DNA from 2 places in the Amycolatopsis sp. NPDC098790 genome. Region 2 is predicted to be linked to the other one. Evidence: riboswitches for the same ligand, from Rfam matches in the RefSeq annotation. Region 2 holds a riboswitch; the other holds the start of a gene.
The links. Region 2 has a riboswitch for cobalamin ahead of metE (5-methyltetrahydropteroyltriglutamate--homocysteine S-methyltransferase). Riboswitches for the same ligand answer to the same signal wherever they lie in the genome.

Region 1: another riboswitch for cobalamin. It lies ahead of ACIQWX_RS18530 (hypothetical protein); the one in region 2 lies ahead of metE (5-methyltetrahydropteroyltriglutamate--homocysteine S-methyltransferase).

Annotation. Positions count from the first base shown of each region.
Region 1 is NZ_JBIWAI010000002.1:1,037,601-1,044,491, reverse strand. Features, by position in the region: gene ACIQWX_RS18530 (hypothetical protein) at 1-1,254, opposite strand, end outside; adenosylcobalamin (AdoCbl) riboswitch at 1,314-1,459, opposite strand; gene ACIQWX_RS18525 (hypothetical protein) at 1,518-1,820, opposite strand; cobalamin riboswitch at 1,992-2,056, shown strand; gene ACIQWX_RS18520 (CbtA family protein) at 2,357-3,133, shown strand; gene ACIQWX_RS18515 (hypothetical protein) at 3,290-6,640, opposite strand.
Region 2 is NZ_JBIWAI010000002.1:862,227-869,117, reverse strand. Features, by position in the region: gene metE (5-methyltetrahydropteroyltriglutamate--homocysteine S-methyltransferase) at 1-1,718, opposite strand, end outside; cobalamin riboswitch at 1,832-2,068, opposite strand; gene ACIQWX_RS17665 (oxygenase MpaB family protein) at 2,145-3,023, opposite strand; gene ACIQWX_RS17660 (DUF2867 domain-containing protein) at 3,271-4,671, shown strand; gene ACIQWX_RS17655 (hypothetical protein) at 4,793-5,014, shown strand; gene ACIQWX_RS17650 (cupin domain-containing protein) at 5,001-6,284, shown strand; gene ACIQWX_RS17645 (sucrase ferredoxin) at 6,281-6,891, shown strand, end outside.

The DNA.
Region 1 (6,891 bases), 180 kb from region 2:
GCCCGTCGGCGCAGGTTTTTCGCCGGGCGGTGATGGCGGTGGCGGTGGCAGACAGCCAGGGTCCGGCGACGTCGGTGTCCCGGCGCGGCGCAGGGTGAGGTCGTGGAAGCCGACCTGGGACAGGCCGAGTCCTGCCTGCGCGCTGGCGCGGATCCAGGTGTCGAGCCCGGCGATCCCGTTCGTGCGCGCTGCCTGGTACTCGGCCGGGGTGTAGGCGATGGCACCGACCTGGTCCTCGAGCCGGGTGCCCAAGTCCGCTGCGGTCACCTGGGCGGACTCGAGGAACGCCGCCCCCGACGTCATCGCGGCGTCCACGCAGCCGGCGTCGGCGAGGGCCTGCAGGATCAGGCCGGTGCTGTTGGTGTTGGCCGCTTCGGTGCCGACGCCACCGCCCCAGCCGCCGCTCGTGGTCTGATGCGCCTTCAGCCACCGCACGGTCTTGGTGATGGGCGCGTCGAGACCGGCCGCACCGGCGTCGCGGGCGGCGAGCATCGCCGACAGCGCGATCCCGGTGGCGTCGCCGTCGGGCGCCGACTGGCCGAACGGCTTGCCCTCGTCACAGGTCGAAACCTTGTGCCCGTCCGGCGTCACCTGGTCGCCGGTCTCGGTCGTGGGAACGAGGCCGAAGAAGATCCGGAAGTAGCCCTCCGAGCACTGCTGGGACAGCATCGTGTCGAGCGCGAGCCGGTCGGTCAGGCCGACCCCGGCGAGCCCGATCACGGCCAGGGCCTGGCCGAACATGTTGGCGTTGTTGCTGACGAAGTCCTTGAAGTCGGGGTTCTTCGAGTAATCGCTGACCCGGCCCCTGTCCACGCCCGAACGCATGATCGCGCCCAGGGTTTCGGCGACCATGTCGTGCCCGCCGAAGTTCCGTGGGTCCCGTCCGGCGACTTCCGCGGCGACCAGCACCTTCGCCGCGGCGCCGCCGGTGATGATGGCGTCGTAGCCTTGGCCCGGGACGAGCCCGTCCCAGGTGTAGTAGTCGGTGGCGTGGTGGTCGAGGTACGCCACGATCGGCGCAGCCAGGGCGCCGTCGCCCGAGGCGTACATCGCGAACAGCGTGTCGATCATCAGGCCGTGGTCGGGCAGCTCGCCGCCCAGCGGGTTCTGCAGGGTCCCCTCGGGCGAGAGCTGCGCGGAAAGCCACTGCGACGTCGGCTTCGAGGCGGTTTCGCCGGCGAAAGCCGGGCTTAGCGTGCCTACGGCGACCACCGCAACAGCGGACACCAAAGCCGCAAGGCGCGTGCCGGCCAAGTCGTCCTTCCTCTCCCCAGGCGCCGACGCGCACGAGGGAGGGACCGGCCCTGAGGGCCGGGCGTCACTCACTGCTTACGCGACAGCGGATCGACAACACCTGCCCGAGGAGGTAGTCCGACTCGTCACCCAAGGTGACCCACGGTTGCGCGACAGTGCCGGATTTCGACCGGCTTCCCCCGCCACGGGCAGCAAATGATGAAGTTGTATTGGCCAAACGCCTTGACCGTAGCAGCTGTCCAGCCGGACGGAAACGGCAAAACTCACGTCTGCGTCACATCAGGGGCACCGCCGCGGCCCCGCCGTCCCGAGCGCGCCCCACTCCGAACGGCAAGGTCCCTACGAGCAGCGAGTGCAGCCTGGAGCACGTGCTTCGGACAGCACCCGTCGTCCGGCGCCGGTTCGCCGCATGCGGCCAGCGCGGGCAACTGCCCTTCGACAACGTCCAGCAATTCGGCCGCATCGCGCAGCAGCCGCTTGAGGGAGGCGATCTGCTCCATCTTCGCGCCGAGCTGTTGTCGGCTCGCGTCGAGCTGCGCGAAGGCAGCGGGATCGAGCACGACCACGTCGGCACCCGCTAGTCGCATCCGGCGCGGCACCGGTCCGGTCCCCATGGATCGACCTCCCCTGTCCGAGAAAGCGAAATCCGGCCGTTTCCCGACGAACAGCACGCTGACCGGCGGATCGGCGCCCTCAGCGCCGGCCCGTCCGTCATCCCCACGTGACAATTTCCCGAAGCCGGTGAGAATCCGGCGCGGTCGCGCCGCTGTGTGCCCATCGTGCCTGAGATGGGCGAGCCAGGTCGAGGAACCGTCACCAGCCCCAACGAACCAGGGACGCGAAATCCCCTAAGGAGGCCCGATCTGACCAGCATTCCCGCCGGCTCCGGCTCGCCCCCGGTCGTCCTGCCGGTGTCGAAAGCCGTGCTGTGGCTCGGCTTGACCGTGCTCGCCCGCGCTGATGATCTACTACTTCGTCGGCATCGACCAGGGCGCCACGTCCCTGTTCGGCGACGATACGCACGTGCACGAGTTCGTCCACGACGCGCGCCACTTCCTCGGCTTCCCCTGCCATCGAGCGCCCTCGGAACGGACAACCGGATATGGAAAAGAAACTCGTCCTGCGCGGGCCCCTCGCCGGCGCGCTCGGCGGCCTGCTCGCGTTCGTCTTCGCACGGATCTTCGCCGAACACCTGATCCAGTCGGCGATCGACTACGAATCGGGCCGCAGCGAGGCCGAAGCGGCACTCAACCAGGCCGCCGGGCTGCCTGTGGAATCCGAAGGCCCCGAGGTATTCAGCCGGGCGATCCAAGCGAACGTCGGCATCGGCGTCGGCATGATCATCTTCGGCGTCGCGATGGGCGCGCTGTTCGCGGTCGTCTACACGGTCTCGCTCGGCCGCGCCGGCCGCGTCCGGCCGCGAGTCTTGGCGCTGCTCGTCGCCGGCGCCGGATTCCTGGCGCTGTACCTGGTCCCGTTCCTGAAATACCCGGCGAACCCGCCGTCGATCGGGCACCCGGAGACGATCGGCGCCCGCGGCGGCCTGTACCTGACCATGGTCGCCGCCTCGATCCTCTTCCTCGCCGGCGCGGTGTGGCTGGGCAAGCGCCTGAGCACCCGCCTCGGCACGTGGAACGCAACGCTCGTCGCGGCCGCGGCGTTCGTCGTCGTCATCGGCGTGCCGATGGCGTCCTCCCAGCCGGGCCCGCACCCCCTCGCCGGAGCAGCAGGAAGTCCTCGGGTTCTTCATCGCCCTGCAATGGCAACGCACCACCCGACCGGCTTGCCCGACCCGGCCCTGCAGCGGGCGTTGCACGCCGACCTGCGGACGCAGCGCCACTGCCTTCAGATCGTCACCGCATCCGCGCGCTTCTTCTGAACGCCTGTCACCTTTCGACTGATGACCTTGTCCGCCGACCGGCGTCTCGCCGCCAAATCCACGAGCATACCGACAACGGCGCCTCCGGCTGCGCTGACGAGTCCGGCATCCGGCCGACCAGCACCAGCGGGACGCCGGACCGACTCTCTTGGCTCGTCACCGGCTCAGGTACGGATGCGGGTCAGGACCGCTTCCGGGTTCGGTGATGACCGGAATCGGCCTGCCGACGGGGTCTCCTGTGCGGTTGAACCGGAACGTGCCCGTTGCGCCCTGCACCTCGACGGTCGGAAGGGTCTCGCGCACAGTCTCGGCGGTCGGCTGCCGCCCCTTGATCGCTGTGAAGGCCGCCGCGGCGGCGTCGTGGTAGAGGAGCGCGAAACCGTCGTTCAACGGTTCGCCGAACCGGCCGGCGTATTCCTCTCGGAACCCCTCGAAGGCGGCTGGAGCGCGCTGGGGAGCCGCCGACCACCCGACTGGGTCCACGGAGATCGCGCAGATCACCCGAACGGCACCTCCAGCTGATCGGGATGCGAGCTCCGGCCGGCCGGTCGACACCGAACCGACGGTGACCGGAGCGCCGGGGCAGGTCGTCGTGAGGTAGTCCGCCACGTCGGTCAAGCCCGAGCTACGGCCGGCGTAAAGCGTCCCCGATGGGCAGCCGGGAAGGTACATACGTCCGCCGTTCCACACCTCCGGCACATGCCAGGTCGACAAGAACGCCTTCCGCAGAGATTCCACGTACACGTCCGGCAACCCGTCGCTGAGCACGTAGTCCGGCCCCTGCCCCGGCCACGACCGCCGCAACGCAGCAGCGAATTCTTGGTTGTCCGGGGTGATCCGGAAGAGGCCGTCGGCGTGCAGGGCATTGGCGGTCGCCGCGACCATGGGGATGCCACGCCGAGCCAGCGCCTGCACGCCCTGGACCGAATTCGTAGTGCTGACGCCGAGGCCGACGACCGCGACGAGCGGGTGCTCCTCCCCCGCCATCCTGACGAGCTGGTCGATCACCGGGCGCCAGTGCGCTTGGTTTCGCCCCTCGTTGGCCAGCACCAGCTCCACCTTGACCGTGTTGACGGCATTGGCATGCTGTTGCGCCAGGAAGACGCCTTGAAGCGCGTGGACGATCTGCTGGCGAGTGAACACTCCTGGTGCGAGTGGCGCGAGCAGCGCCACTCGCACATAGGGATCGGGCCCGGCGACGACGCTCTCGTTCTCTTTCTCGATCAGGCTGGAGACACCGCCGTCGGCGCCGGTGAAGTCGTAAGCGCCATCGGTCACCCCGACACATTCGTAGGTGAACCCGCCGGCCAGGTAACGAACATCCTGATCGAACGGCGTCAACCCGCAACGTGCTTGCAGACCACCAGCGACCGGCAAGCCGATTCCGAGACTGGCGCCCAGGAGAAGCACAATCGACGTCAAGGCGGCCGCATGGCGGACTCGTGAGCGCCCACCCGGACGTATCACGAGCGGCTCGGCTGATCTGGCCGGCGGTGCACCACCGGCCATCCGGTCCTGGAGCAGGTTGTGGCGGAACCGGTACGCACCACCATTGGCCCGCAGCACCCCGAGGCGGTGAGCTTCGGCGAGAAAACCCATCAGCCGCCAGGGCACTCGGCCTCGCCCGGCAAGGACGAGCCGCGCGACTTGGTACCCGGTCCACACATGCGGGCCGCGAGCCAAGCCGACCACCGCGCCGATCAGAGCGGCTCCGGCGCCGTCGACCAATCCCACGAACGGCCCTGCGACCAGTCCGAACACCAGCCCGGCAGCCAATCCGAACGGCAGGCCGAAGACGGCCAGTTGCACCAGTTTCACGGTTCGGTCGGCACGCAGGACCGCAGCAGGGCCGACCGTCTGCACGGAATCAGCGGTCATCTGCAGCCAGCCCAGCAGGCCGAACCCCATCCCGGTCACGGCCCCGGCCGCGGCCCCCATCAGCAACGCCGGATGGGCCGAGTCGGACGTCTCGAAAGCGAGCCAGTAAGTCACCTCTCCGACGGCACCGATGACGACGCCGGCAACCGTGCCTCGCACCACGCCCGCGCTCAGCCGGCCGATCAGATCGATCCAGCGGCCTCCGACTCGTGCGTATGTTCGCTGCGGCTCGCTCACCGCGGTCGTCGCAGCGATGGCGCCCGCAAGCACGCCCGCCAAGCAGCCGGCTGCCAGGCTCAGTCCAGCGGCGGCACCGGCGTCGGCCACGGTTGGCAGGACCATCAGCCACACCGCGACGACCGACAACGCCGCCGCAACGGCTCCGATGCCGATACCGATGGCTCGAGCCGGTGACGACAACGCCTGGCGCAGCCTCCACCAACGGAAGTCATAGGTTTCCTGGTGCAGCAGGTGGCCGGCGAGGAATCGCAGTGCCCGGCCGGCGGCATCCCTCTGGTCTTCGGGGTAGGCGGCAGGTATCAGCCCGTCGAGGAGAAACTCTTCGACCTCTGCGGGAGTCGACAACCCGAGTAGTCTCTCCGGGTCCGCGGCTCGGGCGAGGTCGATCATCAACGGCGTACGCAGGGCCTGCGCAAGGGCGCTGTCGGACCCGTTGCGCAGCCGGGCGAACACCGGAGCCCAACGCGAGTCGCCGTTCACCCGGCCGGCCGCTAGGTAAGCGACGGCGTCCGCGCGTTCGATCGCGCGCAACTCCACCACCAGAGCCGTCGCGGGCACTTCGCCCGTCTCCTCCACAGCCGTCTGGTACTCCTCGGCGCGCGAGGTCACCACCATGGCCAGACCGCTCTTCCCGAGCCGGCGCAGCGCTTCGGCGTGTAGGCCGCGCGGCAACTCGTCCAGGCCGTCCAGTACGGCGAACACGTGACCCGCGTCCACCAGGCGTTCGATATCGCCTGGGCCGTAGTCAGTGCGCAGTCTGCGCTTGATCCACTCCTGTGGTGATTCGGCGCCGACACGCCATGACGTCAAGGACAGCAGCACCGGCACCGGGTCGCCGGACGCGCGCGTCCCGCACATCGAAAGCGTGAGCCGCGCCGCCAGCACGCTCTTTCCCGCACCCAGCTCGCCCAAAACGATCACCTGCTGGTGGGGCAGCCGGAGAATCAGCGTCGCGAGGTCGTCCAGGTCTCCGTCGAAGTCGAGCTCGCCACGGGCCGACGCGCGATGCAGAACGTCGAGGATCGGTCCGTCGCCGCGACCGCGAACCAGGCCACGGCGAAACAACCGCCGCAAAACGGTGGCTCGCGGTGGAGCGGCGGCCGGTCCGAGGATGCCCGCAGGTGGTGGTAGTACCGGGCGATCGGTGGTCGACCACTGCTGCGGGAGAGCTGTTGCGGTCAGCAGCCTGGACAGTTCACCTGACCACTGCCTGCTGACCGCCAACGCCAGCGCCTCGGCGGCGTCCCGCAGCCGGACGTCCTCTCCCCGGCCGTCTTCTTCCCGGAGGCGGATGTATTCGGCTCCCATCGACAAGACGGCCAGCACACCGAGCGCAGGCCAGGACCACTTGTGCACCCAAGACGGGACTTCGTTCGACGCGAGGTTCACTGCGAGACCAACGACTACCGCCAGCAGCGGTGGAACCGCCCACGACATCCACCGCACTCGCGAATCCCCTCGTTCGTCCCGTCGGAAGTCGCTGACCACCAGATGGGTGTTACGCGACCAAGATCTGCTGGTTCACTCCCGCCATTCGGGCATCGCGGTCGCCGACGCCGGAGGGGTGACTAGGCCGATCATGCGCACGGTCGCCGATGTCGCTTCATCTGCACATGGCGAACAGGGACGGGCCCGCCTCT
Region 2 (6,891 bases):
AACGACCACGCGAGCATCGTGACCGGCCCGGTCAGCATGCCCTTCACCGGCTTTTCGGTCTGGCTCTGGGCGTAGGTGGCCCACTCGACGGTCATCGGCTCGGGCCGGGCGACGTCGCCGACGATCAGCGGCGGACGCACGTACCGCGTGCCGTAGGACTGGACCCAGCCGTGCTCGGTGGCCAGGAACCCGGTCAGCCGCTCGCCGAAGTACTGGACCATGTCGTTGCGCTCGGGTTCGCCGTGCACCAGCACGTCCAGGCCGAGCCGCTCCTGCTCGGCGATCACCGCGCGGACCTCGGCGCGCATCGCCTCGCGGTAGGCGTCCTGGTCGAGCTTGCCCGCCCGCAGCGCCGCGCGGGCCTTGCGCAGGTCCGCGGTCTGCGGGAACGAGCCGATCGTGGTGGTCGGCAGCTCCGGCAGGTGCAGGCGCTCCTGCTGGGCCTGACGGCGCTTGCCGTACGGGCTGACGCGGTGCAAGTCGGCGTCGGTGACCGCGGCGACGCGGTCACGGACGGCGGGCACCTGCACGATCGGCGAGGCCGCCCGCGAGGCCAGGCGGTCGGCGTTGGTCCGCAGGACGCCGGCGATGGCGGTGCGGTCCTCGGTCAGGCCGCGGCGCAGCGTGACGATCTCGCCGAGCTTCTGCCGGGCGAAGGACAGCCACCCGGCGATCTCGGGGTCCAGATCGGTCTCGAGGGTGACGTCGTAGGGCACGTGCAGGAGCGAACAGGACGCGGCGACGTCGACCGAGCCGGCCAGGCCGAGCAGCGTGGCCAGGGTGGACAGCGCGGCGGTGAGGTCGGCGGCCCAGACGTTGCGGCCGTTGACGACGCCCGCGACCAGCCGCTTGTCCAGGATTCCGCCGGCACGCGCGAGGTCGTCGAGGTTGGCCGCGGCGTTGTTCGTGAAGTCCAGCGCCAGGCCCTCGACCGGCGACGACGCCAGCACCGGGAGCGCGTCGCCGAGCCGGTCGAAGTAGGACGCGAGGAGGATCTTCGGCCGCGCGGTTCCGGCGGCGAGGGTGGCGTAGGTGTCGGCGACCTCGGCCAGGACCTCGGCGGGCTGGTCGGTGACGAGCGCGGGCTCGTCGAGCTGAACCCACTCGGCGCCGGCCTCGTGCAGCTGCCGCAACAGATCGACGTAGAGCGGGACGACCCGGTCGAGCAGGTCCAGCGGCCGGAAGCCCTCGGTGCCGGTCGGGTCCTTGGCCAGCAGCAGGAAGGTCACCGGGCCGACGAGCACCGGCCGGGTCGTCACGCCCAGCTCGAGAGCCTCGGCGAACTCCTCGACGGGCTTGCTCGCGTCCAGGGTGAAGCGGGTGCCGGGCCCCAGCTCGGGCACGAGGTAGTGGTAGTTGGTGTCGAACCACTTCGTCATCTCCAGCGGCGGCGCGTCCGCGGTGCCGCGGGCCATGGCGAAGTAGCGGTCCAGCTTGCTCTCGGCCGCGCGGTGCCGCTCGGGGATCGCGCCGAGCAGGACCGCGGTGTCCAGCACGTGGTCGTAGAACGAGAAGCAGTTGCTCGGGATCTCGTCGATTCCGGCGTCGCGCAGTTCGGCCAGATTCCGCAGCCGCAGGTCGCGAGCGGTGGCGCGCAGGGCGTCGGCGTCGATCCGGCCCTTCCAGTAGGCCTCGACGGCCTTCTTGAGCTCCCGGTCGGCGCCCTGTCGCGGATAGCCGTACACGGTGGCGCGGCTGGTCGGGGTGGTACTGGTCACGGGGCTCTCCTTCGCGAGTCCGCGTGGACCTGCGGGAGCGCACGGCAAACCGCGACCGTTCCCGGTCGTGATCCGGCGTGACCTGCCCGCGAGGTCGCAGCCAGCACCCCACGGTCGTGGGGTGCGCAGCCGGCAGGTCTTCGGACTCGCGGGCGTTCCGGCGCGTGCGCCGGGTTCCTACCGGCCGTCGCTTCCCAAGCCGGGTGGCTCAGTGCTCGTCCCTCGAAGGGACTGACGGCGTTCGTTCCCACTCACCGCTGCGGGGCAGTCCCGGATTTCCACCGGGTTCCCTCTTGCCTCGGTCACCGCCACGGGCACGCGGAGACCGAACCAGCTGCACCTCGGACTGTAGCGGCTCCCGCCCGGGATTCGGCCGGTCCAGCCGGTGATCCGGGTCGCGAAGTCCTCTCCCGTCGAGGACGACGCTCACCCGGCGGCGGACGGCTCCGGTGCGGCCATCACCCAGCGCACCGCGTGCACGAGGCTCTTCCCGGCGATGCGCACGACCGTGGCCTCCGCGACCGGCAGGTGGGGCAGCCGCAGCTCCGGCCGCGCCCAGCCGGGCAGCATCGCCACCGCCGACGCCGCCAACGCGGCGTACGGAAGCCTCGCCGGCCACGGGATCGGCGGGGTGACCAGCAGGAAGCGGGCGGCCAGCCGGGCGTCGCGGGTGCCGCGCAGCTCCGGTCGGTACGCCGCCAGTTCGTCCTCGAGTGCGGCGACCGTCACCGGCGGGTCCGGCACGCCGAGCGCGCGGGCGATGACGGCGGTCTCGGCGACGTAGCGATCTCTGCCCGCGTCGTCGAGCGGGTGGGCGCCGTACCGCTGGTGGGCGCGCAGAAAGCTGTCGACCTCGGCGATGTGGACCCACGCGAGCAGGTGCGGGTCGTCCGCGCGGTAGGGCCGCCCGTCCGCGGCGACCCCGCGGACCCGCCGGTGCACGGCGCGCACGGCCGAAACCGCGCGGCCGGCGTCGTCGGCCGTGCCGAACGTCGTCGTGGCGAGGAAGGTGCTGGTCCGCTGCAGCCTGCCCCACGGATCGCCGCGGTAACCGGAGTGCGCGGCCACCGCCGCCATCGCCAGCGGGTGCAACGACTGCAGCAGCAACGCGCGCAGGCCGCCGACGAACATGGCGGTGTCGCCGTGCACCCGCTGGATCGCGCTTCCCGGAGCGAACCACCGCGGCCCCGGCGCACCGTGGATCCGCGCCCGGTTACGGGGGCCGTCAGGACCCGCGATCCGGGCGAAGAGCGCGTCGCGAGCCCGTTCCCGGATCGCGGTCACGACGGGCGGTGGTGCAGCCATGAGGTCCTCCGCTCCGCGAGCTCGTCCGATTCACCGTCGATGCAAAACGCCTGCGTCCCGGAAGGGCCACCAACGCGGCCGCCGGCTCCACAACAGGCACTGTACCTGCGAATTCCGGTGGCCCGACGGGATGTTTTCCCGATCCCGGCCGGCCGCCCGCACACTTCCGTGACCGGCTTACCCGGCAGCAGTGGCGGCGCGGGCCTAGATTCGCATCGTCCGTGCATCAGTGATCGGGAGACTTCGCATGACCGACAACGCCTCGCGTGCGGCCGGGACCGCGACGACCCCTCCGCCGCGGTGCACGGTGCTGGGAGCGACCGGGTTCGTCGGCCGGGCCCTGGTCGCCGACCTCGTCGCCGCCGGACACCCCGTGCGCGCTCTGTCCCGCACCGCGGCGCACCACTTCCTCGACGGCGTCGAGGTGACGCTCGGGGACGCGGCCGATCCCCGGGCGCTCGCGACCGCGGTCGCCGGCGCGGACGTGGTCGTCCACCTCGTGCACTCGCTGGCGCGAGCCGACTTCGCCGAGCACGACCGCGTCATCGCCGAACGCCTCGCCGCCGTGGCCGCCGCGGCCGGGGTCCGGCAGATCGTCTACCTCGGCGGGCCGCGGCCGGTGACCGCGACGTCGCCGCACCTGGCATCCCGGTCCGAAGTGGCCGGCATCCTGCTCGGCGGCAGCGTCCCGGCGATCGCCTTGCAGGCCCCGATGATCCTCGGCCGGGGGTCGGCCGGGGTCGAGCTGCTGTCCCGGACCGCCCGGCTGCCGATCCGGCCGCGACCGCGGTGGACCGCCCGGCGCAGCCGACCGGTGGCCCTCGCCGACGTCCGGCACTACCTGCGCGCCGCTGTCGATCTCGCACCGCTGAGAGGCCGCTTCGACGTCAGCGGGCCGGAGGCGATCAGCTACCACGACCTGGTGCGCCGGTGTGCTCGCGTGCTGCGCCGTCCCGCCGCTCTCGCGCTGCCCGCACCGGTGTGGTCGCACGAGGCCGCCGCCCGGATCGCCGGGATGACGTCACCGGTTCCCACCGCCGTCGCGGCCGGGCTGTTCGCTTCCCTCGAGCACGACCTGCTGCCGGCTGACGCCCCGGCGGAGACCGTCCTGCCACCGCCGGCCGCCGGGGCGACCAGTCTCGACAACGCCCTGCGGGCGGCCCTCGGTGCTCCGCTCCCGACGACTCCGCGAGGGCGGTCGTACCGGGAAGAGAACACCGAAAGCTCGGCGGCCACCCCCGAGCGGCTGTGGCGGGCGATCACCGGGCTGGGCGGCGACGGTGGCCGGTTCCCGCCCGCACCCGCCTGGGCGCTGCGCGGCCTGCTCGACCAGGCGCTCGGTGGCGCCGGGCTGTACCGCGGGCGCCCGGAACGACCGGGAACGGGGGACGTCATCGACTTCTGGACGGTCCGCCGCCGCGACGACGCGCGGCGTGAACTCGTGCTGACCGCCGACATGCGCCTGCCCGGCGACGCCGAGCTCACCTTGCGCGCGGAACCGGCCGGTTCCGGGAGCCTGCTGCGGCAGCGGGTGCGCTTCACCCCGGCCGGCCGGCTGGGCGACGCCTACTGGCACCTCCAGAAACCGGCGCACGACCTGGTGTTCGGCCGGCTCGCCCGGTCGATCGCGCGTGCTGCCGAGGAGTGACGCCGGCCGGTCACCCACCTGGTTCGCGTCCAGTTCGGACGCTCGTGCATGACCGTCGGCCCGCCGGGGTAACCCGGCGATCACCCCGGCGTCCGGCCGGGACGACCCGAAGGAACCCGACATGAGCTTGAACGACGACGACATCTCCACGACTTCCGGCGGCGGACCGGAGGGCCCGGCCGACTCCGGCGCCGGCCAGGGCACCCCGGGCCAGCACGACGGCGGAGCCGACGGCGGCGCGGACAGCGGCGCCGAAGGGCCGGCCGACTCCGGTGCCGGCGAAGGCACGCCCGGCCAGCACGACGGCGGAGCCGACGGCGGCGCGGACAGTGGCGCACGCTGATCTCGGTGAGCCCACCGCCGGCACCGGGGCCCCCGGGTTCCCGGTGCCGGCGGGCGCTCGCCACCAGGCCACGCTGCAGCGGCTCGTCGGCCCGGACGTCGACGGCTTCGCCGCGCGGCACTGGGGCCGCGAGCCCCTCCTCCGCGCCGGCGCGGACGGCTTCCCGGACCTGCTCGACCTCGACGGCGTCGACGAACTGCTCTCGCGCCGCGGCCTGCGCACCCCCTTCTTGCGCCTCGCCCGCGACGGCGCGGTGCTCGGCTCCGACGCGTTCACCGGTGGCGGCGGCGTCGGCGCGGAGATCGGCGACCAGATCCGCGACGACAAGATCGCCGCCCTCTTCGGCGACGGCAGCACGATCGTGCTGCAGGGCCTGCACCGCACCTGGCCGGCGATCGCGGACCTCGCGGTGTCCCTCACCGACGAGCTCGGCCACCCCGTCCAGGCCAACGCCTACATCACTCCCCCGTCCTCCCAAGGGTTTTCCGCGCACTACGACGTGCACGACGTGTTCGTGCTGCAACTGGCCGGCCGCAAGCACTGGAAGGTGCACGCCCCCGTCCACGAAGCTCCCCTGCGCAGCCAGCCGTGGGCCGAGCGCGCCGACGCCGTCGCCGCTCGCGCGCGTGACGACGCCCCGGTGCTCGACCGGGTGCTCGACCCCGGCGACGTCCTGTACCTCCCGCGCGGCTGGCTGCACTCGGCCACCGCGCTCGGCGACGTCTCCGCCCACCTGACCATCGGCGTCCACGTCGTCACCCGGTACGCCCTGGTCGAGGCGCTCGCCGCGCTCGTCGCCTCCGACGAGCGGCTGCGCACGTCGCTGCCGCTGGGAGTCGACGTCGCCGAGCCCGCCGACCTCGCCGCCGACCTCGACGCGGTGCGGACGACGCTGGCCGAGGCGCTGACCCGCGTTTCGGCCGAGGACGTCGCCCGCCACGTCCGCGCCCGGGTGTGGCCGGGCGGGCGTCCCGAACCCGTCGGCCCGATCGCCGCCGCGCGGTTCGCCCACGAACTCACCCCCGGCGACACCGTGCGCCGCCGGCACGGCCTGCGCCATCGCCTCCAGGACACCGGCGACGGGCGGGTCGCACTGGACCTGGCCGACCGCCGGATCACGCTCCCGGCGACCACGGCCGCGGCGCTGCGCGCGGTCCTCGACGGGCGGCCCCGGCGCGTCGGCTCCCTCCCGGAGCTGTCCGAAGCGGACCAGCTCGTCCTCGTCCGGCGGCTGCTGCGGGAAGGTGTGCTCGTAGCTTGCTCCCCATGACCCCCGCACCGCTCACGGGCCGGCCGCGCTGCGCGGACCTCGCCGACGCCGCGGGCGACGCCCGTGAAGGCACGGCGCCGCCGGCGGAGCAGTGGCTGCTGATCGAGCGAGCGGGTCCGTGGGAACGCAGTGCCCTCGCCGCGTTCGGCACCGACGTGCTGACCGCGCTTTCCGGCTGGGCGCGCGAAACCCGCGGCCGGATCGTGCTGATCCGCCGTCCGGGACGCCGTACCCCGGACGGGGACCGCCCGCGCCGGTGGTTCCGCGTCGACGCCCGGCCCGGCCGCGAGGAGGTCCGGACCGGTGAGTACCGCAGCGACGCCGGGCTCGCGGCCGTCCCGAGTCTCGCCGGCCACCGGTCGGACCGGCCGGTGGCGCTGGTCTGCACGCACGGCAAGCACGACGCCTGCTGCGCGATCCGCGGCCGCCCGCTCGCGACGGCGCTGGCCGCGGCCGACCCGGAGGGAACCTGGGAGTGCAGCCACATCGGCGGGTGCCGGTTCGCCCCGGCCCTCGTGCTCCTCCCCCACGGGCTCACGTACGGCGGCGTCGGACCGGCCGAGGCGCTCGACATCGTGCGGGGCTACGCACGGGGGACGCTCGCCCC